Regions from separate parts of the Marinomonas sp. NPDC078689 genome, predicted to be linked through region 1. Evidence: predicted binding sites of a transcription regulator. Region 1 holds the regulator's gene; each other region holds the start of a gene.

What was found. The regulator sigma-54, encoded in region 1, starts transcription at its own class of promoters, with help from an activator protein. The targets are predictions, from matches to a motif close to TGGCACNNNNNTTGCTNT.
Region 2: a site for sigma-54 is predicted at 4,580-4,597, ahead of ACIGBN_RS10255 (amino acid ABC transporter substrate-binding protein). Genes of this name have one in related genera too.
Region 3: a site for sigma-54 is predicted at 2,853-2,870, ahead of codB (cytosine permease). Genes of this name have one in related genera too.

What each region holds. Positions count from the first base shown of each region.
Region 1 covers NZ_JBITUJ010000002.1:77,911-85,191, forward strand. Annotated here, with positions in the region: gene mlaE (lipid asymmetry maintenance ABC transporter permease subunit MlaE) at 1-83, opposite strand, end outside; gene ACIGBN_RS03515 (ABC transporter ATP-binding protein) at 80-823, opposite strand; gene ACIGBN_RS03520 (calcium/sodium antiporter) at 1,049-2,011, shown strand; gene lptC (LPS export ABC transporter periplasmic protein LptC) at 2,011-2,577, shown strand; gene lptA (lipopolysaccharide transport periplasmic protein LptA) at 2,561-3,079, shown strand; gene lptB (LPS export ABC transporter ATP-binding protein) at 3,080-3,805, shown strand; gene ACIGBN_RS03540 (RNA polymerase factor sigma-54) at 3,881-5,359, shown strand; gene ACIGBN_RS03545 (PTS sugar transporter subunit IIA) at 5,378-5,827, shown strand; gene ACIGBN_RS03550 (HPr family phosphocarrier protein) at 5,838-6,107, shown strand; gene mgtE (magnesium transporter) at 6,116-7,281, shown strand, end outside.
Region 2 covers NZ_JBITUJ010000005.1:82,546-89,826, forward strand. Annotated here, with positions in the region: gene ACIGBN_RS10235 (NAD-dependent epimerase/dehydratase family protein) at 1-472, opposite strand, end outside; gene ACIGBN_RS10240 (hydrogen peroxide-inducible genes activator) at 577-1,482, shown strand; gene recG (ATP-dependent DNA helicase RecG) at 1,490-3,571, shown strand; gene lrp (leucine-responsive transcriptional regulator Lrp) at 3,654-4,130, opposite strand; gene ACIGBN_RS10255 (amino acid ABC transporter substrate-binding protein) at 4,678-5,700, shown strand; gene ACIGBN_RS10260 (amino acid ABC transporter permease) at 5,810-6,988, shown strand; gene ACIGBN_RS10265 (amino acid ABC transporter permease) at 6,999-7,281, shown strand, end outside.
Region 3 covers NZ_JBITUJ010000007.1:210,180-217,460, forward strand. Annotated here, with positions in the region: gene ACIGBN_RS12965 (NAD(P)-dependent oxidoreductase) at 1-148, opposite strand, end outside; gene ACIGBN_RS12970 (hypothetical protein) at 1,032-1,472, shown strand; gene codB (cytosine permease) at 1,575-2,822, opposite strand; gene ACIGBN_RS12980 (gamma-glutamylcyclotransferase) at 2,991-3,401, opposite strand; gene ACIGBN_RS12985 (RimK family alpha-L-glutamate ligase) at 3,715-4,521, shown strand; gene ACIGBN_RS12990 (SH3 domain-containing protein) at 4,835-5,278, shown strand; gene corA (magnesium/cobalt transporter CorA) at 5,332-6,285, opposite strand; gene rarD (EamA family transporter RarD) at 6,625-7,281, shown strand, end outside.

The DNA.
Region 1 (7,281 bases):
CTTTGGAACAGAAAAATACCCGCTCGCCCTATCGCTTCTAGCCAATCAAAGAGCCAAGCTCCTAGAGAAATCAAACCTTTCATTGCGACACCCCTTGATCAGAACCAAGGTCCTCAGGATAATGAAATGGCACAGGCCCATCTGGCTCGCCATGCAAAAACTGCTTCACTTGCGCGTTATCTGACGCTCGAATTTCGTCCGGCGACCCTTCGGCAATGACAAAGCCACCCGCTAAAATACAAACATGATCTGCAATCGACAAAGACTCTTCCACATCATGAGACACCAATACAGACGTAATGCCGGTGGCATCATTTAACTTACGAATCAGCTCAACCAAAACACCTTTTGAAATAGGGTCTTGCCCTGCAAACGGCTCGTCAAACATCACCAACTCAGGGTCAAGCGCAATGGCCCGCGCCAAAGCCACCCTTCTTGCCATCCCTCCAGAAAGTTCAGAAGGCCTCAAGTAAGCGGCACCGCGCAAGCCCACACTATGCAGTTTTTCCAGTACGATTTTCTTTATTTCAACAGCACTAAGTTGCGTGTGCTCTTCCAGCGGAAACGCCACGTTTTCAAACACCGTCATATCACTAAACAAAGCGCCACTTTGGAACAGCATGCCTATTTTCTCTCGCACCTTATATAAAGCGGAGCGTGACAATGTGTGCACATCTTGGCCATCCACCATGATATTTCCACTATCCGGAGACAGTTGAGCGGCAATAAGTCGCAACAGGGTGGTTTTACCTGTTCCACTTGGCCCCATCACAGCCGTGATTTTTCCCCTAGGAATCGTTAAGGATACATCGTCATAGATCATCCTATTTCCTCTAGAGAAGCGAAGATTCTGCACTTTTATATACACATCTAGCACTGATTCACCTTCTAGTCCTTATTAAAGTATCGCCGGATAGTATCATCCGCCTTTCACAAAGAGAATCTTGACGCAGACAGATTCGAAATTGTTTCAAAGATCAAGTCTTGAATTTAACCCGTAAACCTCATTAAATGGGGGCTCATTTAATTTACGAGTAAATTCAAGGCTATGCTGCTGTTTTCCGCTGCTCTTATTGTGGGTTTGATCCTGCTAATCGTTAGTTCCGATAAATTCATCGAACACGCTGCACTTGTTGCTGAAAAACTGAACGTTAACCCAATGGTCATTGGTGTGACCTTAGTGGCTTTTGGCACTTCAGCCCCTGAAATGGTGGTGTCTGGCATTGCCGCTCTTGATAACGCACCAGAAATTGCCATTGGTAATGTGCTTGGCTCAAACATCGCCAACATTGCCCTCGTTTTTGGTGTCACATTACTCTTTTCCGCCATCCCAATCGCGAAGGGACTTGCCACCAAAGAAGTCCCCTTGGTCATCGCCATCACCTTACTCGCTGGCTGGCTTTTACATGACCACTATTTAAGCTTTTACGATGGCATTATTTTGCTGGTTGCGTTTGCGATTATGTTGTTTATTTTATTGCGCGGCAGCAAAAACCTAGAAGAACAATTAAAGGACGAATTACCCAGCGATGACGGCACCTCTACTGGGAAGTCACTGATCATCGCCTTGATCGGCTTGGCCGTCCTCATCGGCAGCTCAAAACTCTTGGTTTGGGGCGCAATCGGCATCGCGAAAGGGCTCGGCGTTAGCGAGCTAGTCATCGGGCTAACCATAGTTGCAGTTGGCACCAGCCTGCCAGAATTGGCGGCCTCCATTAGCAGTGTCCGTAAAGGCTTACACGACATAGCGATCGGCAACATCATCGGTTCCAATATTTTCAACCTAGCTACAGTACTGCCGCTGCCTGGCTTAATTGCCCCAGGCATGATCGATGCCAATGCCTCTGGCCGAGATTATTACTGGGTATTAGGCTTAACCCTTGCTTTGTCTTTGCTTATCTTTCTCTTTAGCAAATCCAAACACGTCAGCATCCCTCGCTGGGTAGGCTTCCCTCTCGTGGGGGCTTACGCTCTTTATTTAATTCTTGTTAGTACAGGAAGTGCCGCATAATGATTCAGTTAAACGCCAAAAACATCCTCATTGGCGCCGCTGTTATTGCACTGGTTTGTGGTGTTTTCTTTACCGACACACCACTCACTCGCTCACTTGTGCCGACTGAAAAGCTCAGCAGCACACCGGACTATTTCATCACCAATATCAACGCAAAAGAATACGATGAAACTGGCATGCTGCAAGAAACACTGACCGCCACACAGGCGCTACATTACAGTCAAAACTCTCGCACTTTACTAGACAATCCCACCGTAAGACGACACCAAAACGCTGGGCTCTGGCATGCCAAAGGAAAAAAAGGAATAATAGAGGATGGCAGTCATGATATCCTGTTAACCGATGACGCTGTTGCCGTTAAGCAGTCTGTAGATTCACCCGACATCATTCTTAACGCCGACAACATTCATTATTTAGACAGTAATCAGTCATTAACAAGCAGCGGTCACGCCACCTTGCATTCGACACAAGGCAAGACAACGGCAAAAACCATCGTTACTTACATTAATTCAGAAGAAGTCGTCATGACAGGATCCGTACGAGGACAGTATGAAACAACTCATTAATTTCAGCGCACTCTTGGCCAGCTTAATCATTAGCCAACAAGTCCTTGCTCTGCCTGATGACTTAAGTCAGCCACTAACAATACAGTCGAACGAAGCCTTTTTAGACCAAAAAACAGGTGAAGCGACCTACAAGGGCGATGTCTTTGTGAAACAGGGAACCATTGAGATACAAGCTCAATACCTGAAGGTCACAACCGACCCTAAAACTCGTAAATTCAGCAAACTGGTTGCCACAGGCGGACCGGCAAAATTCAGTCAGCAAATCGACTGGAGCGGCAATATGATGATCAGTCGAGGGGATAAAATAGACTATCAAGTCACCACGTCAAAATTGGAAATCTTTGGCAATGGCTACCTCAACAAGATGGACGACAAGATCACCGCCGATTACATCCTCTACCACATAGACACCGGCACCTTTAACGCCCAGAAAAAAGGCACAGGGCGCGTATCTATGACATTACAACCAGCAGACAACGAAAAAGAAGGCAAAAAGAAATAGATGGCCCTTTTAGAAGCAAAAAACCTGGCGAAGAGCTACAAAAAAAGACAAGTCGTTAAAGACGTCTCTCTTTCTGTAGAATCCGGTCAAGCCGTTGGCTTGCTCGGCCCAAATGGCGCAGGCAAAACGACCTGCTTCTATATGATAGTTGGCATGGTCGCGAATGACGCCGGCGGCATCTTCATCGACGGGCAAGACATCACCAAAAACGCCATGCATACGCGGGCGCAAAAAGGCATTGGCTACTTACCACAAGAAGCCTCTATTTTTAGAAAAATGTCCGTTGAAGACAATATTTACGCCATTTTAGAAACGCGCAAAGAGCTGTCAAAAGAACAAAAGAAAGAAAGACTAGAAGGCCTGTTAAACGAGTTTCATGTCACCCACATTCGCAGCAACTTAGGCATGGCACTCTCTGGCGGCGAACGTCGTCGCGTGGAAATAGCGCGTGCGCTTGCCATGAACCCCAAGTTCATCCTATTGGATGAACCTTTTGCTGGGGTTGACCCCATCTCGGTTGGCGACATTAAACTGATCATAAAACACCTGCAAGAAAGCGGCATTGGTGTTTTGATTACCGATCACAACGTACGCGAAACATTAGACATTTGCGACAAAGCCTATATCGTAGGCAATGGGAAAATAATCGCCTCAGGTGATGCTGATACCGTGATCAACAATGAGCAAGTAAAAAAGGTTTATTTAGGGGACGACTTCCGTCTATAGCCTCTTATCTTTGCAGCCGAAAGGGAGTAGTATGCATAACTCGTTCCAATTTCCTCTTATTAGAAGTGTTTCTTTATGAAGCAGTCTCTGCAATTAAAAATCGGTCAACAACTGACCATGACTCCCCAGCTGCAACAAGCCATTCGGTTGCTGCAGCTTTCTACGTTAGACCTGAAACAGGAAATCCATGAGTTTCTAGAATCCAATCCGCTTTTAGAAATTGATGATGAAGATTTTTCCCATTCAGAAGCGCCAACGAGAGAACAGGAAGAGGCAGCCAGTAAAAAAACCGAGGCGAACGCCAGTGAAGAAGCCCGCGTTGAGTCCGAGTGGACCGACAGTATTCCAGCAGAGCTCTCCATTGACAGCAATTGGGACGATACTTACCAAAATTCTGCCGCAGCAAGCGTCGGCTCCAGCAATAATTATGAAGGCGACAGTGACTACGAAAGTCGCAACGCCCCTGCTGAAAGCATTCAAGATCACTTGATCTGGCAACTTAACCTAACGCACATGTCAGATCGCGACATTGAAATCGCTTACGCCATCATTGAATGCGTGCAATCAGACGGCTATCTCAGTATTACGCCTGAAGATATTTGGGAATCGCTAACCAGCGAACTTGAAGATCTTGAGCTCGACGAAGTCATGGCAGTGCAACACAGACTACAACGCTTTGATCCTGCTGGCGCCTGTTCAACCGACTTACGCGATTGCCTATTAGTGCAATTAGAAGCCTTTCGCGACCACCCTCTTTATAAGAGTACCTACAACCTAGTCGATAACCATCTGGCTTTACTAGGCAACCGTGATTTTGCTCAATTAAGTCGCAAAACAAAGCTCAAAGAAGAGTCATTGAAGGAAGTGGTCGATCTGATTCAACAACTCAACCCACGACCAGGCTCTATTATTGATGCCGATGATACGGATTATGTTATTCCAGATGTCTCTGTCAAAAAGTGCAATGGGGTTTGGCAAGTTGAGCTAAATAACGACGCGTTACCGCCCGTCAAGATCAACGAAACTTATTCTGCGATGGCCGCAACAGCCTCCACCTCAGAAGACGTCACCTACATCAAAAACTCCTTGCAAGAAGCCAAGTGGTTTATGAAAAGCCTACAAAGCCGCAACGAGACCCTACTCAAAGTGGCCAGCTGTATCGTAAATCGCCAAATCGACTTCTTTGAACTTGGTGAAGAAGCCATGAAACCCATGGTACTTCACGATGTCGCGGAAGAAGTCGGCATGCACGAGTCCACCATTTCGCGTGTGACGACACAAAAGTACATGCACACACCAAAAGGTATTTTCGAGCTGAAGTACTTCTTCTCAAGCCACGTTAATACCGCTTCTGGTGGCGAATGCTCTTCGACAGCAATCAGAGCCATGATCAAAAAATTGGTGGTAGAAGAACCCGCCAAAAAGCCCTTGAGTGACAACAAGCTAGCCACTATTTTAGCGGACCAAGGCATACAAGTAGCACGACGAACTGTTGCAAAGTACCGTGAGGCAATGAACATTCCTCCTTCTAATGAACGAAAACGATTGATTTAATACGGACAACTACTTCTTATGCCATTAAAATCATTAATAAAAGCAGACCTTGTCTTTGCAAAACAAGACGTTGTGAGCAAAAAACGCATTCTTGAAAGCGTTGCCGATGTGGCTGCAAATCGTCTCCATTGTGACAAAGAAGCAATCTACGAAGCTTTACTTGGACGCGAAAAGCTAGGCAGCACCGGCATTGGTAATGGCATTGCCATTCCTCATTGTCGCCTAGAAAGCGCCAATCACACCGCTGTCGTTATTTTGTCGCTGCAATCTGCCATTGACTTTGATGCGGTCGACAGAAAACCAATCGATTTAGTTTTTGCGTTAATTGTGCCACCACAAGAATGTGACGCACACTTATCCACGCTGGCGGAAATTGCTGAACTGGCACAATCAGAAAAAGTGTTAAACACATTAAGAGAGGCCGAAACAAATGACGCCCTCTTTATTGCACTAGATTCATTACTATAAAGGAAAGAGTATGTTGGAAGAGTCTATCACCATCATTAACAAACTTGGCCTTCATGCGCGCGCAGCTGGCAAACTGGTAGAAACAACGTCTCGTTTCTCTTCTGACATCACCATTGAAAAAGATGGCCGCAACGTTGATGGTAAAAGCATCATGGCAATGATGATGTTGGCGGCTGGCAAAGGCACAGAGATCAAAATTAAAACCAACGGGGAAGATGAAGAGGAAGCCATCAAAGCGGTTATCACCTTGATCAATGATCGCTTCGGCGAAGACGAGTAAGGATCGCCATGCCAGAACAAACCACCTTAGCCCACCTTCAAACGGTCACCGACTCCCTTGAGTCCGGTGCCACCATGCAGATCCGTTATCTCCTTAACGGTGCACTACCTGCTCAAGATGTTGCCCGTTTACTGGAATCTTCCCCACCAAAAGAACGTAAATTACTTTGGGACCTAATCGATTCCAAAAATGAAGGGGATGTTCTTCAATACCTAAGCGAAGACATTGGCGTTCAATTCATGCGCAACATGAATACTGAGCGTCTCGTAGCCGTTTCCGAACACTTTGAAAGCGATGACCTTGCCGACCTTTTACAACACCTTCCAGAAACCGTTGTAAAAGAAGTACTGGCTTCCATGTCAAGCCAAGACAGGTTACGAGTAGAAGCCCTACTGAGCTACTCAGAAGACTCTGCTGGCGGCTTGATGAATACGGACACCATTACCATACGTCCGAACATCACAGTAGACATCGTTTTCCGCTACCTTCGTCGCCACAACAAACTTCCAGACATGACGGATAACCTACTGGTTGTTAGTCGCTCTGATCGACTGCTTGGCTCGCTGCCTCTCACCAAACTCTTGGTAGCCGATGTGAACGCCACCGTGCGCGACATCATGGAAACCGACAACACAGTGATAGACGCAGAAACGCCTGCCAGCGAAGTGGCACAACTGTTTGAAAAAATGGATCTGGTCTCGGCACCGGTTATTGACAGCAAAACCAGAAAATTATTAGGCCGCATCACCATTGATGACGTGGTCGATGTTATCCGCGATGAAGCGGAGCACTCCATGCTCAGCATGGCAGGCCTAGACGATGATGAAGACACCTTCTCCCCCATCTTAAAAACCACCAGACGACGCGCCGTTTGGCTAGGCATCAACCTAATTACCGCCTTCATTGCTTCCTATGTGATTGGGCTATTCCAGCACACACTTGATCAAGTGGTCGCGCTGGCCATTTTAATGCCCATCGTTGCCAGCATGGGCGGCATAGCAGGCTCTCAGGTACTTACCTTGGTTATTCGTGGTATCGCCTTAAATCAAATCGGTGCCACCAACACAAGATGGCTTTTAAACCGCGAATTGATCGTCGGTTTGCTAAATGGCATACTTTGGGCAACGGTTATTGCCGCTTTAACCGCACTTTGGTTTGACAACATAAAGATTGC
Region 2 (7,281 bases), on a different contig from region 1:
TCGGCCCATAAATACCTGAGCACCGCAGGGCAATCGAAGGCATAGCTTGCGAGAGCAATTGTTCCGTTTCTAACAAGATAGCCGCGGTCGCTTTACTGCCGAGCGGAGGTGTATTTTGATCAATCCATTCTCCTTTATTTTGCCCATAAACACTGGTACTGGAGACAAAGATAATGGGCGTCTGGGCACTTTGATAACGCGCTACAAGACGCTTAGCCGTATCGTAATACGCGGCACGGTAAGCCGTTTCCGTTCGACCTGAAGGCGTCATGATTAACACAATAAGATCCACCTCAGGCAGATCGTCGTCTCCCAGTTGCGTGATATCACCGGTCATCCCATGAACTCCTTTGGGAAAGGCGCTGCCAGTACGACGAATACCGTAAACCTGATCCCCTCTGGCCACAAAATACGGCGCCATACCACGCCCTAAATCACCACACCCTGCGATCAGGATTCGTTTTGAATTCATGACTACCTCTTTAAGCAATAAAAGCGCAAACTAGATTATCTGGTACACTTTATCAAATTTTGTATTATCATAGTTATTAACAATGATTAGGTTGAGGGCACGATATGACATTAACTGAATTAAAGTACGTTGTTATGCTGGCAAAAGAAAAACACTTTGGCCACGCTGCCGAAAAATGCCATGTTTCTCAACCGACTCTGAGTGTTGCCGTGAAAAAGCTCGAAGAAGAGCTAGGCGCAGCCATCTTCGAACGCAGTAAAAGCTCGGTCTATATCACTCCCATTGGTGAGCAAATCGTGGCCCAAGCCAAACGCGTTATCGAGCAGGCTAACACGATTAAAGAGTTGGCGTCGTCCGGTCATAACCAACTAAAAGGTCCTATTAAAATTGGCGCCATTTTTACCATTGCGCCCTACCTTTTCCCGATGATGATCCCTAATCTACGCGCCATCACTAACGACATGCCATTGATCATTGAAGAAGATCTCACTGAGAACTTACGCCCTAAACTGCGTAATGGCGAGCTCGATGCGATTATTATCGCGCTCCCCTTCAATGAGCCCGACGTAGTGACCCAGCCAATTTACGAAGAAGAGTTTGTCGTATTAATGCCCAAGGATCACCCTTGGACTAAACTTTCTCACATCAACACGGATCAGCTTTCTACTGACAACTTGCTGTTATTAGGCAAAGGGCACTGTTTCAGTGAGCAAGTTCTAGAAGCTTGTCCTTTAGTGAAAGAAGAAGAGTTTAGCGAAGGACGCACCATTGTTAACGGCAGCTCATTAGAAACCATCCGCTACATGGTGGCATCTGGATTAGGCGTCACTGTGCTACCAAAATCCGCCGTCACAAACATCGACCATACTTTATTAGAAGTTCGCCCATTTGAAGAGCCTGCACCAAAGCGTACTGTTGCCTTAGCGTGGCGTGCAAGCTACCCACGCCCAAATGCCATCGACGTGGTAAGCCAAGCTATCCGCAACACCAGCAAGAAGCTGGATATCTAAGCTCGCCATGATAGACGACCTCGACACACAAGATGTGAGAGAGCTGAAAGGGGTTGGCGATGCCATGGCTGAAAAATTGGCAAAGCTGCACCTTCATACGGTGCAAGATTTGCTTTTTCATCTCCCCATTCGCTATCAGGACAGAACCCGAGTGCTGCCCATCGGACATTTGCGCTTTGGTGATGAGGCGGTCATTGAAGGCACTTCCACCGGTTGCGAAATAAAAATGGGCAAACGTCGCAGCTTGTTGTGTCGTATCAAGGATTCAACGGGCACCTTATGCCTGCGCTTTTTCCATTTTTCTGCGGCGCAAAAAAAGCAATTAGAGTCCGGTAATCGGATCCGTTGCTTTGGGGAAATACGTCGCGGCAGCACTGGATTTGAAATTTATCATCCTGAATACAAGATCATTAGTAACACAGACACACACTCAGATACGGATCAATTGACGCCGATTTATCCGTTAACAGAAGGCCTAACACAAGCCAAAATTCGGCAGTTGTGTGAGCAAGCATTGGAGCGTTTAACGCCCTACAATCTCAAAGAGTGGCTGCCCGATACCATACGTCAGTCATTTAGCTTGCCACCATTAGACGACGCGATTCGTTTTCTTCACCACCCGACAACTGACGCGAATTTAGAGCAATTACGAGCCGGTGCGCATCCTGCACAATACCGACTTTCTTTTGAAGAACTGATGGCCCATCAGCTGTCTTTGATTGGCAAGAAAATCAAAGCCAAAGAAGACAAGGCGATTCGTGTAACAGAACCAGGTCAACTGGCTCAAGGATTACTAGAGCAACTGCCTTTTTCCCCTACCAACGCCCAGCAACGTGTTTTTCAAGAGCTCTTAACCGACCTCCAATCGGGCCACCCAATGCTCCGCCTAGTGCAAGGCGATGTCGGCTCAGGAAAAACACTGGTCGCAGCGTTAGCGGCAGCAGCCATCGTCAATGCGGGTTATCAAGTTGCTATTATGGCGCCAACGGAGATCTTGGCTGAGCAGCACCTCGCAAACTTCACTCAATGGTTTACGCCACTGGGCTTAAATGTCGCTTGGATGGCAGGAAAGCTAAAAGGCAAAGCCCGTGAAGTCGAACTGGAAAATATCGCGTCGGGCGCCGCTCATATCGTCGTCGGCACCCACGCCCTTTTCCAAGAAAGCGTCCAATTTGATCGTCTAGCATTGGCCATCATCGACGAACAACATCGCTTTGGTGTTCATCAACGTATGGCATTGCGAGAAAAGGGCTTACAACAAGGGTTTCAGCCTCATCAGCTGATTATGACGGCTACCCCTATTCCTCGTACCCTGGCCATGTCAGCGTATGCGGATTTAGATTGCTCAATAATAGACGAACTGCCGCCAGGAAGAACCCCAGTTAATACCATTGTGGTATCAGACCAACGCCGTAACGAAGTCATAGAGCGTGTAAAAATCGCCTGCCAAGAAGGCAAACAAGTCTATTGGGTATGTACCCTCATTGAAGAGTCAGAAGCCTTACAATGCCAAGCGGCGGAAGACACGGCTATTCTACTCGCAGAGCAACTTAACGGTTTGTCTATTGGCTTGGTTCACGGACGACTTAAGTCGTCTGAAAAGGCCGAGATTATGGCAAGATTCAAAGCGAATGAGATACAACTTCTGGTGGCCACCACTGTCATCGAAGTGGGTGTGGATGTGCCTAATGCGAGCTTAATGATCATTGAAAACCCAGAACGTCTGGGGCTTGCTCAGCTGCATCAATTACGCGGCCGAGTAGGTCGAGGGCAAACGGCCAGCCATTGTGTCTTATTGTATAAAGCCCCTTTAGGCCAACAAGGGAAAGAACGCTTATCCACGATGCGAGAAACCAGTGATGGTTTCAAAATTGCGGAAAAAGATTTAGAACTGCGCGGCCCAGGTGAATTACTAGGCACTCGTCAAACGGGGCTATGGGAATTTAAAGTCGCAGATCTGCAAAGAGACAAAGCACTGCTTGACGATGTACAAAAAGCCGCCACGCAACTGCATCAGCACTACCCAGAAAGGGTCTCGCCCTTACTGGCTCGATGGCTGCCAAACCACAGCCAGTATTTGAACGTATAAACGCCTGCAGCGCCCAAACAAAAGGCGCTGGAATATCCCTTCCGCGCCTTTTGTATTCGTTTCATATCGCTGTCATCAACCCTTATGGGATGCTAACGACCGTGGTATTTTTCACTTCTTCCATCGCCACATACGTTCTCGACTCACGCACATGTGGCAAGGTCAGTAATGTTTCGCCAAGCAACAAGCGGTAAGAATCCATATTGGACACACGCGCTTTTAATAGATATTCGAAATCACCTGCAATCAAGTGACACTCAAGAATCTCGGGGATTTCTGTGACCGCGGTTTTAAATTCGTTGAAACCTTCTGGGGAAGTTGTTTTTAAACGAATTTCCACAAATACAAGTAAACCAGCATCCACCTTTTTAGGGTCCACTAACGCGCAATAGCCTGTGATATAGCCGTTACGTTCTAGACGTCGCACCCGCTCTAAACACGGGGTCGCACTCAAGCCTACACGACTGGCTAATTCAACGTTTGATAAGCGGCCGTTGACTTGCAGTTCACGCAGAATCTTTTTGTCCAAACGATCGAGCGGTTTAGTTGAGCTTTCCATTCGACATGGATCTCCTTAATCACACTAAAGTATTGTTAATACTATCATGTAGATAACAAAGTATGGGAAGCGCTTTCTAGAATATATTTCTACCCTAAAAACACCGTCATTTGAATTGCACCAATATAAAACAAAAGAAAGTCCACGCACCAAATTGGTATTTTTTGGCTGTTTTTAACCTATATCAGTCATTTTGCTTCTTAGCTATGCACCATTAGATGTCACGTTTTCTTACAAAAACACACACTTTTTAATAAACAAAGAAAACTGCCTGTTTTTTAAACACCTTCCTGTTTTTATGGGCTTATTTTGTAAGAATTATGCACTAATAACCATATTTATAGCACTTTATCCTTGACTAGAGACCATCAACAGTCGTTCTATTAGGTAATGCAACATTCTTCTAGAAGAATGCTCTGTATCTAAAATTAAAAAAATAATCATGATGTTGGCAATATTTTTGCATTGTTTACCTATAAGTCCCAAGACTTATAAAAACGAAAAAATACAACACACACAAAAGAAAGAAATGCCTGGGAGGCTATCAATGAAATCGAACGTTTGTAAACTACTCTCAACAGCCGCTGTTGCTGCCGCCATTAGTACTGGTGCTGCCGCAGGTACACTAGATGACGTTAAAGCAAAAGGTTTCGTACAATGTGGCGTAAGCCAAGGCGTGCCAGGTTTCTCAAATGCTGATGACAAAGGTAATTGGACAGGGATCGATGTTGACGCTTGCCGCGCCGTTGCTGCCGCTATCTTTGGTGATGCTCAAAAAGTAAAATTCACACCTCTTTCTGCTAAAGAGCGTTTCACTGCACTACAATCTGGCGAAATCGATATTCTTTCTCGTAACACCACCTGGACTTATACTCGTGACGTTTCTCTAGGTCTTGATTTTACCGCGACTAACTTTTACGACGGCCAAGGCTTCATGGTTCGTAAAGATCTTGGTGTAGAATCTGCTTTAGACCTTGATGGCGCAACCGTTTGTACTGAACAAGGTACAACAACAGAATTGAACATGGCTGACTTCTTCCGTAAGCACAATATGTCTTACGTACCAGTTGTCGTGCAAAAAGCTGACGAAGCGGTATCCGCATACGATTCAGGTCGTTGTGATGTTTACACTACGGATAAATCCGGTTTAGCAGCACACCGTACTAAACTTAAAAACCCAAGCAACAACATCATCCTTCCAGAAACCATTTCTAAAGAGCCTTTAGGCCCTGTGGTTCGTCACGGCGACAACCAGTGGAAAGATTTGGTTACTTGGGTAATGTACGTACAAGTAAATGCCGAAGAAATGGGCATCACGTCTAAAAACGTCGCTAAGATCAAAGCTGATGCAAAAGATCCAGGCATCCGTCGCCTTCTAGGAGCTGAAGGCAACATGGGTCAAGATCTAGGTCTTAATGCAGATTGGGCTTACAACGTTATCGCAGAAGTAGGTAACTACGGCGAAGAGTTCGAACGTAACCTAGGTAAAGACACTGCGCTTAACCTTCCTCGTGCCATCAACAATCTATGGAACAATGGCGGCATCATGTACGCGCCACCAGTACGTTAATATCTGAATTAGGTAACTCGCTTCGGGTTATTATCCAGCGGCCATCCGCCGCTGGATCTCTCCCCCTTCCTTTATACCTCTGACGAGCATATCTACTGCCTGAATCAAGATGAGCAATATAAAAAATACTCCTAGTAACAAAAGTTTTCTGAATGATGCCGGTAATCGCTCCCTCATCTTTCAGATCGTACTTTTAGCTGTCGTTGTTTTCGTTGGTTATTACCTTTTCAGTAACCTACAAGCCAACTTAGAAAACAGAGGGATTTCTACTGGTTTCTCATTTTTAAATGAGCCAGCGGGCTTTCCTATCCTTATACACCTTGTTAGTTACACAGAATCCAGCACTTATGGACGTGCTTTCTTAGTTGCTTTGATCAATACTTTCGTGATCTCGCTCCTAGGTATTATTCTCGCCACTATTATTGGCGTTGTGATGGGCTTGGCTCGCTTATCAAAAAACTGGTTAGTTGCACGCCTTGCAACGGTTTACATCGAAACCATGCGTAACATCCCTTTGTTACTGCAAATGTTCTTCTGGTACTTTGCTGTGCTAGCCGCTCTCCCCGTACCTCGTAATAGTTATGAGTTTGCGGACTTCCTACTTAATAAACGTGGCATCTACTCGCCAAACCCTATCGCTCAAGATGGTTTTGGTCTGGTCATCGTTGGCTTTATAGTTTCCATTGCCTTAGCTATCGGTCTCATTGTATGGGCGAAAAAACGTCAAACACGTACAGGGCTATGGTTTCCTGCTTACTGGTCATCACTGGGTATTATTCTAGCCGTTACTTTTCTCTTTTTTGCTGCAGCAGGCTTTCCTTTAGAGTTTGATTTACCGCAGAAAAGTCGATTTAACGTGACCGGAGGTATGGTATTACCGCCTGAGTTTGTTGCTGTACTTGTGGCTCTTTCAACTTATACGGGGGCTTTTATCGCTGAAATCGTACGTGCTGGTATTCTTTCCGTTAACTGGGGTCAAACAGAAGCCGCTCGCTCTTTAGGCTTGCGCGACAGTATGACCCAACGTCTGATTGTTTTGCCTCAAGCACTGCGCGTTATTATCCCACCGTTAACAAGCCAATATCTAAACCTTGCGAAGAACTCTTCGTTGGGTGCCGCTATTGCTTACCCTGAATTGGTGGCCGTGATCATGGGGACAACGCTGAACCAAACTGGTCAAGCGATTGAAACCATTGGTCTTTGTATGTTGGTTTACGGTTCATTGAGTCTTTCGATCTCATTGTTCATGAACTGGTACAACAAAAAAATGTCATTAATTGAGCGCTAGGAGGCTAAATATGGCTATTGAATTTAAACCATCACCCAGCCTCCCACCACCGTCTACTGCGGTAGGTCCTGTGGCTTGGGTACGTCAGAACTTATTCTCTTCTCCATTGAATGTGTTCTTAACTTTATTCAGCATTTACATTATTTATTTGCTCGTTCCTCCCATTATTGAATGGGGTATTATCAACGCAACCTGGGAAGGTGCATCTAAGGCAGAATGTACTGCTGGCGGTGCCTGTTGGGCGTTTATCAATGTCTATTTCGAACAGTTCATGTATGGCTTATACCCATCTG
Region 3 (7,281 bases), on a different contig from region 1:
TTAGTGCAAACGCACCAGAATACTCTTCACTCCAAGCCTGAGCCTTGGCCGTAGTGCGATTATAAACGGTAACATCATGACCTGCCTTGCTCACATGACCCGCCATTGGATAGCCCATTGTGCCCAAGCCGATAAAAGTAACCTTCATTATGACGTCTCCCTATTGGTTAGTATTTCACTGCCTTTGATCATAACGCCTCGTCAGCAGATTTCGAGGCACACAATGCCAAAAAACACAGCATACAGATTCTAAAAATGGCCAATCTGCGTCTATCTCACCGGTTTTCGCTCATTATTTGAACACGACGTTCTTGTGGATAACTTTGTGAAAGGTTTTTAAAAAAACTTGAAGATTGCCGCTTTCTGGTATTGACACAGGGCTCTCGGATTGATTTTTAAACGATTTTTTCTATTTGGTCAGGAATAGTTAAAAATTCCGATTCGTGTCAAGATCTGTGGCATAAAAACCGATGAAAAACTTTCCTCAAAAAAGCTTTCGTCTTAAAAAAGTCAATCCTTATCGCCAAAAAAAACACCTGTTAATTTATTTTTCTCTTTTAAATCAGTAGGTTAATAAATTATTGATTTTACTCCTCCAAACATTAGAACCGTTCACACCCAACCTACTCCAACAAAGCTCAAGCCCTCTTTCAATAATCAACGATAAAACCGTGCGTTGGTCTATTTAAGCGCGGTAAGCAAGCCAAACATCTGATGTGTATGGGTAATCTTCTGCTCTTGTGAAACACTGATCCAATTGGGGATAAAATAATTTACTAAGGCTTTTTCCACTCCTAAGGCCTGCTGTCACTGTAAAAGAAGCGTCCTTCTATAATGAAGAGAAAATGACGCTATTCTCTTGGTATTATGTCGTGTTTTCTTTGACTGACCATTAACAGACGGCGTGTTTTGTAAAGAATGCCCAGCCATTCTGGCGACTATGGAACCTTTGCGGTATACCCAGCTGGAAACTGTTTATTTTAAAAGAAGTCCGTATTGTAAAGACCAACGATAACAACCGGATTTACTTTATGAACGTCAGTGTTCAAAAACTTTTTGCGAAAACCTTCTCCTATATTTTCTTCACGCTGGCAGCGTTAGTGGTCATTACTAGCTTTGTTTCAGCCACCGGCAATTACTTAAATGGCGAAGACATTACTCAGACGCTAATCAAGATCATTAACTCAAATATTATTGCCATTGCGGTGTTTGAACTGGCCATGGTGATTAACAAAGAATATGGCAATGACGATGAACACGATGTGATCGTCATGATGCGACGCACCTTACCGCGCTTTATCAGTACAGTTTGTGTTGCCTTGGCACTAGAAGGGCTCATCATGGTCATTAAATACAGCCAAATGGACATGGCAGGAAATCTTTATTATCCCGTGGCCATTGTCAGCTGTGCCGGCTTCTTACTGATTTCCTTAGGTGTGTTTCTCAAACATGCTCCTAAAGAAACAGAATAATAACGCAGCGGCTTAGCCTTCTTAACTAAGCCGCTGTTTAAGCCATGGCATCAGACAATCGTAGTGCGTCCTATCGACCACATCTTGGCATCGTCACCCCGTTTAAATAGTGGCGGTTTTTACTTTCATTTGACTGCTTAATAGAGCCCCATAAACAAGCGCCGCAACAAGCACACCAATCACGGGCGGTAACACAGGCGTGAAATAAGCACAGGCGCAAGCGATCCCATAGGCAATCAAGCCGGCGTAATTAAAATTGGGCAATGCGGCACTGTCTAATGCGGGGTATTTACCGCGATATTTGACCCAAAAATCGGCCATGATGACGCCACCCAATGGTGGAATAAAAGTGCCTAACAAGATCAAGTAGGGAATCAAGTAATTGTACATGCCACCTAATGCCAACACAGTGCCAATGGCCGCTCCCAGCACAGTCACAAGGCGTCGTTTGTCCGTACGAACAAGGTTACAGCCCGCGACGGCGAAGTTATAAATGGTGTTGTCTTGAGTGGTCCACAGATTTAGAAATAGCATAAGAATCGCCAATGAGATGGAACCTTGAGCGATCATCACATCAACAATGTCAGCTTGTTGGTATATTAGGCTACCCAGCGCCCCTGTCACGACCATTAAGCCATTGCCTAATACAAAGGCCAGCAATGTCGCCCAAATGGCCACCTTGCCAGACTTAGCGAAGCGACTCCAATTGGTCGCCTGTGTTCCACCACTCACAAAAGTGCCAATAATAATGGTAATGGCCGTTGCCATGCTCATATTGGTCGTGGGCGCTTGTCCGAACACATCCCCTAAGCCGCTGAGATCCGCCATCCCTTTATAGAAACTGATCAAGATAAACAGCAACATGGCAGGTACAGCAAGACGGGAGAGGTAATCCATCCCCTTATAGCCAATCATCGCGGTAATGCAAAAAGCAAAACCAAAGAAGATCATCAAGGGCGTTTCGAGACTGGGGCTCAGATCCAGTGTCTTCACTAGCACAATCGCAATCGTCGCTGTGCCCCAGGCATACCAACCGATTTGCGTAAAGCCTAAAATAAAGTCAGACAGTTTGCTGCCTTTCTCACCAAAACAAAAACGCCCCATCAATACCGCGTTAAGGCCACTTTTGTAGGCAATATAAGCCAAGGCGGCGGCATAAAAGCCCAATAATAGGTTACCTATGGTAACCGCTAACAGCATTTCACCTAGACTAAATGCACTGCCTATTTTCCCCCCAGCAAACATGGTGGCGGTAAAAAAAGTAAAGCCAAGCAACACGATACTGGTAGAAAACAACCCTTTGCGGTCATTTTTTGGTACTTCAGTTAATGGGTAATCGTTCGTTTCCATACTGTTCGCCCTCTTTATTGGTATTTTAACCAAGCAAAGAATAAGCCAACGTCAAGGTAGTTGGGTTGCAAAGAAGCGTGCTGTCGGCGAAGCCGCAGAATAAGAGGTTGGTAGTGAACAAGCGCTGACGCGCATAAGAGTTATCATGCACGCCAGCTCAGACAAGGATCACACGACAGGGATCTCACGATGAACTGCGGGGCGTACCACGGCACGCTCCCAATCACCGTATTCAACAAGATCGGCATGTTGAAAAGGTTGATTGTAAACATAAATCCAACCTTTTCCATAAGGAGATTGTACGCATTTTCTCACAAACAAGGAGCGCTCTGGTGCCGCAGGATCATACTCTTCAAGACGATCCATTGCTTCCAATGTGCTGTCCGTTACCTTGTACCATTCGACACGAACACGTTGGTTATCTTCATGGGTAAACACCACACCAGGAAAGTCTCCAAAATTACCCATTCGGTAACCTGTTAACCAGCCCTTTCCAATAGGTTGGCTGTTCGCTAATAATTCGTGATTATCGAAACCCACTCTGAGAGAGCCATAAACGGCCACTATATTTGAAGGCATATTGATTTCCATCTTGTCATACTATTTCCAGAGGATCTCCTTACCGACTCCCTATTTCAAGAGCCTCACCCGCTCTAAGCCAATAAATTAAACTTTCATGACGAAGACCAAAGACAACCTTTAACCTTCTGATAAAACCGTTACTAAGCAAATCCAGATGAAATGCCGCAATAAACCTTAACGGCCTCTTTTTATGCCCTCTATTTTGTTTTTATCGCGGCGAATATTTTTCGGCATTTACTAAAATAAACGTATCTTTTAGCACTTCTTTGGCTCTAAAATCGCGACCTGTTTGGCCATTGATTATTGTTAAATGAACATCATCTCTTTCGACGCATTACGCACCTTGCACCTCCCGAATGTTCGCTACATAAAGCCTGAATCTATGTACGATCACTTAGAGGAAATTCAACAAGCGGACTGGCTTCTATTCCCACAGTATTGGCAGCTTAACGCGTTAATATACGGTTTAAAGAAGCGCATTTTTCCAAGTCTTGCGTCTTATATGATTGGTCATGACAAAATAGAAATGACGCGTACTTTTCGCACCATAGTACCGAATCAACACCCTTATACAGTGATTGCCGCGAACACCCCTTATGAAGCGGACAAAATCTGGGACACAATGTCATCTCCTTTTGTCGCTAAGATTCCAAAAAGCAGCATGGGAAATGGGGTGTTTCTGATCGAAACATTGGGACAGTGGCGTGACTATCTGGCCAAAAGTGATGTTCTATATGTACAAGAGTATTTGCCGATCGACCGAGATCTGCGCATTATTTGGGTAGGCAATAAAATTGTCAGTGGTTACTGGCGTTTGCAATCAGATAATGGCTTCCACAACAATGTTAGCCAAGGCGGGCAGGTAGAAGTGGCTTTGATCCCAAAAGAAGCTCAAGATCTTGTGACCTATTTGGCGCAATCTCTCGACATTAACCACGCCGGATTTGATATCGCTATGATAGGCTCAGTGCCCTACGTCATTGAAATCAATAGGATCTTTGGTAATCAAGGTATTACCAGTATTCAAACCGATGTGAATACAGAATTACTGAATTATTTAAATGAGCAACACCTGCTGTCGATTGCCCATTTAACAGACCAATTAAGCGGTTTCTAGCGTCTTTTTGGCCCACTATTCAGCCTGTAATTTAATTGTCATCTCTCTCTTTTATGCTCTGCGGCACTTGGCCTAAGAGCATAAAATCCACTTTGATCAGACACCGGTTGTTCACGCTCTCTATGAAAGATGGCGTGTTTACACTCAAGCGTTTAACTCCTGAATGCCGTGTCCGCCAAAAAAGAGCAAGCAACAAAAGCCAGTCATCATTTTTGAGCGCTTGATGGCTGGCTTTTCCTTATTGGACTACCCAGCCAATAAACCTCTATGCTTATCCTGAAAACACATTAAGTCTATAAAAAAGGAAACAAGTATGAGATTAACCAGCAAAATCATTTGCCTAATTGGCTGTGTTTTAGTGCCGACTATCTCCTTCGCTAAAGGCGAACAAGCAAACCACAATGCCGCTTGTTATAACCAGAAAATAAACTGCCAGACAAACAAACACTCAGCTCAAAAAAGTGTTTCACCTCCTGTCCAAAAACACAAAGTAGTGACACAAAAACATAAAGCCGTTACTAAGCACCAGAAACAACTTACCAAGAAAAAGCCGACTGTCTTTCGTAGTGGGCCACATATTGTCACGAGCAAGCGCTTAAATATTCGCGCGCAACCTACCACTAACAGCCCAATCGTCGGTGCCTTACGTCATGGAATGAAGATAACTGTGATTAGACAACATGGGGCATGGCGTGAGATCGTATTTAATAAACAGCATGTCTGGGTTTATGCGGCATACCTTAAAGCTATACAGTAGCCTTCTTTACCCTCTTAGCACGCTAAAGAGAGCCCTTCAAACATCGTGGCTGGTTATAGCCAGCCACGGTGTTTGAAGTACCAATAGGGTGCGAAACCAGACACCACCATTAGCCCCAGCGCACCTGGATAACCAAGGCTCCAGTTTAATTCCGGCATAATATGGAAGTTCATCCCATAAATACTGGCCACTAAGGTCGGCGGTAAAAACACCACAGAAGCAATCGAGAAAATCTTAATGATTTTATTTTGTTCTATATTGATAAAGCCTTGGGTGGAATCCATCAAGAAGTTAATTTTATCGAACAAAAAGGTCGTGTGTGACATCAGGGTGTCCACATCGCGCATGATCTCGCGTAATGTTTCTGAATGGTCCTGCTTGCTGGTCAGATGACGCAATAAAAATGAAATATTGCGCTGGGTATCCATCAGGCATAAACGAATCTTTCCGTTACTGTCTTCTAGACGCGCTAATTTGGCGATAACAGAGTCGAATTCTGTTTCATTTTCTTCCAACACAAGATGGCTTACTTCTTCCAGCTGACGGTGTAAATCTTCCAAAATATCGGCATGGTTTTCGACCTTGTGCTCAAGCATGGTTACCAGTAATTGAGCCGGAGAATCGGCTGCTATCTGGCCGCCTCTGGCGCGCATTCTTAATAATCGAAAATCGGCAATTTCGCCTTCTCGCACCGTCACTAAACGATCTTTCTGTAAAATACAGGCAACCGTTGTGGTTTTGTGACGGCCTTCACTTTGCGTTAAAAACAAAGAGTGAACATGAATGCCAACTTGGTCCACAAAACAGCGAGCCGACGCTTCAATTTCTTCTACATCATCCGATTCAGGTAAGTCTGTGCGTAACAAGGTACGCAGCTGCGTGCGCTCTTCCTCATCGGGTTCATTTACATCAATCCAGTCTGCTTCTGTGTGCATACTGGGAAGCGCACCCTCATCTTTAGGGATTTCTTTGATCAAACCGTTATTAATTCTGAAAAATCTTAACATTCGCGTACCTCTGCGAACCGATACCTAATGCGTTCTATGTCATCAAAAAGAACGTCCATTCTGTTTCAGCGTACTACTTATTTATGACCGTTATTGTCACACCATCTAAGGAAAAAAAGACAGTGGCAATAAAGAAGGGTAGGAGTGGCGCTATAATAAATTTTAACTCGGGTAAAAGCGAAGCATAAACGCGTTTTTACCCTTCGTGGCTGGCGCCTATCACGCTCACAACCTAGTCATTTATGCAGAGAATGCGAATAAGAAAGCAAGATTGTAACTGACTTCTCATAACCCGAGTGGTAAAAAGAGGCTCATTTAAATAACAGCAAGGAAGTAGTCATGCCTCAGTCTTCCCAAAGCGGCATATTTTACGCCCTGACGGCGTTTACTTTATGGGCTATTGCCCCGATGTATTTCAAGTTTATGGCGTTTATTCCAACCACTGAGATACTCGCTCACCGCGTCATTTGGTCTTGCCTGATCGTGCTCATTCTTATTGTTGGAATGAGCAAAACAGACAAGTTAAAACAAGTGTTTAGCTCCAAAAAAACACTGCTGGCCATGCTTCTTTCAACCCTGCTAATCGGCGTCAATTGGGGGACTTTTATTTGGGCCATTAGCCACAACCAATTGCTCAGTGCCAGTTTAGGTTATTACATTAACCCCTTAATCAGCATTATGCTGGGGATGGTTTTCTTTAAAGAAAAACTAGACCCTGTGCGCAAAGCCGCCGTCGCCTTATGCTTTGCTGCCGTGGCGTTTGAGGTGATCCAATTTGGTTCTCTGCCTTGGGTCGCATTGTCCTTAGCACTGTCGTTTGGTTTCTATGGCTTAGTACGAAAAAAAGTCGCCATTGATAGCTTCACAGGGATGGCCGTCGAAACCTTATTAATGCTGCCAGTGGCTCTGATTTACATGTTCACTGTGCACACCTCAACGTCGAATATGCTAGCAAACCCAAGCCTGACCAACTGGCTTTTGTTTGCCGCTGGACCA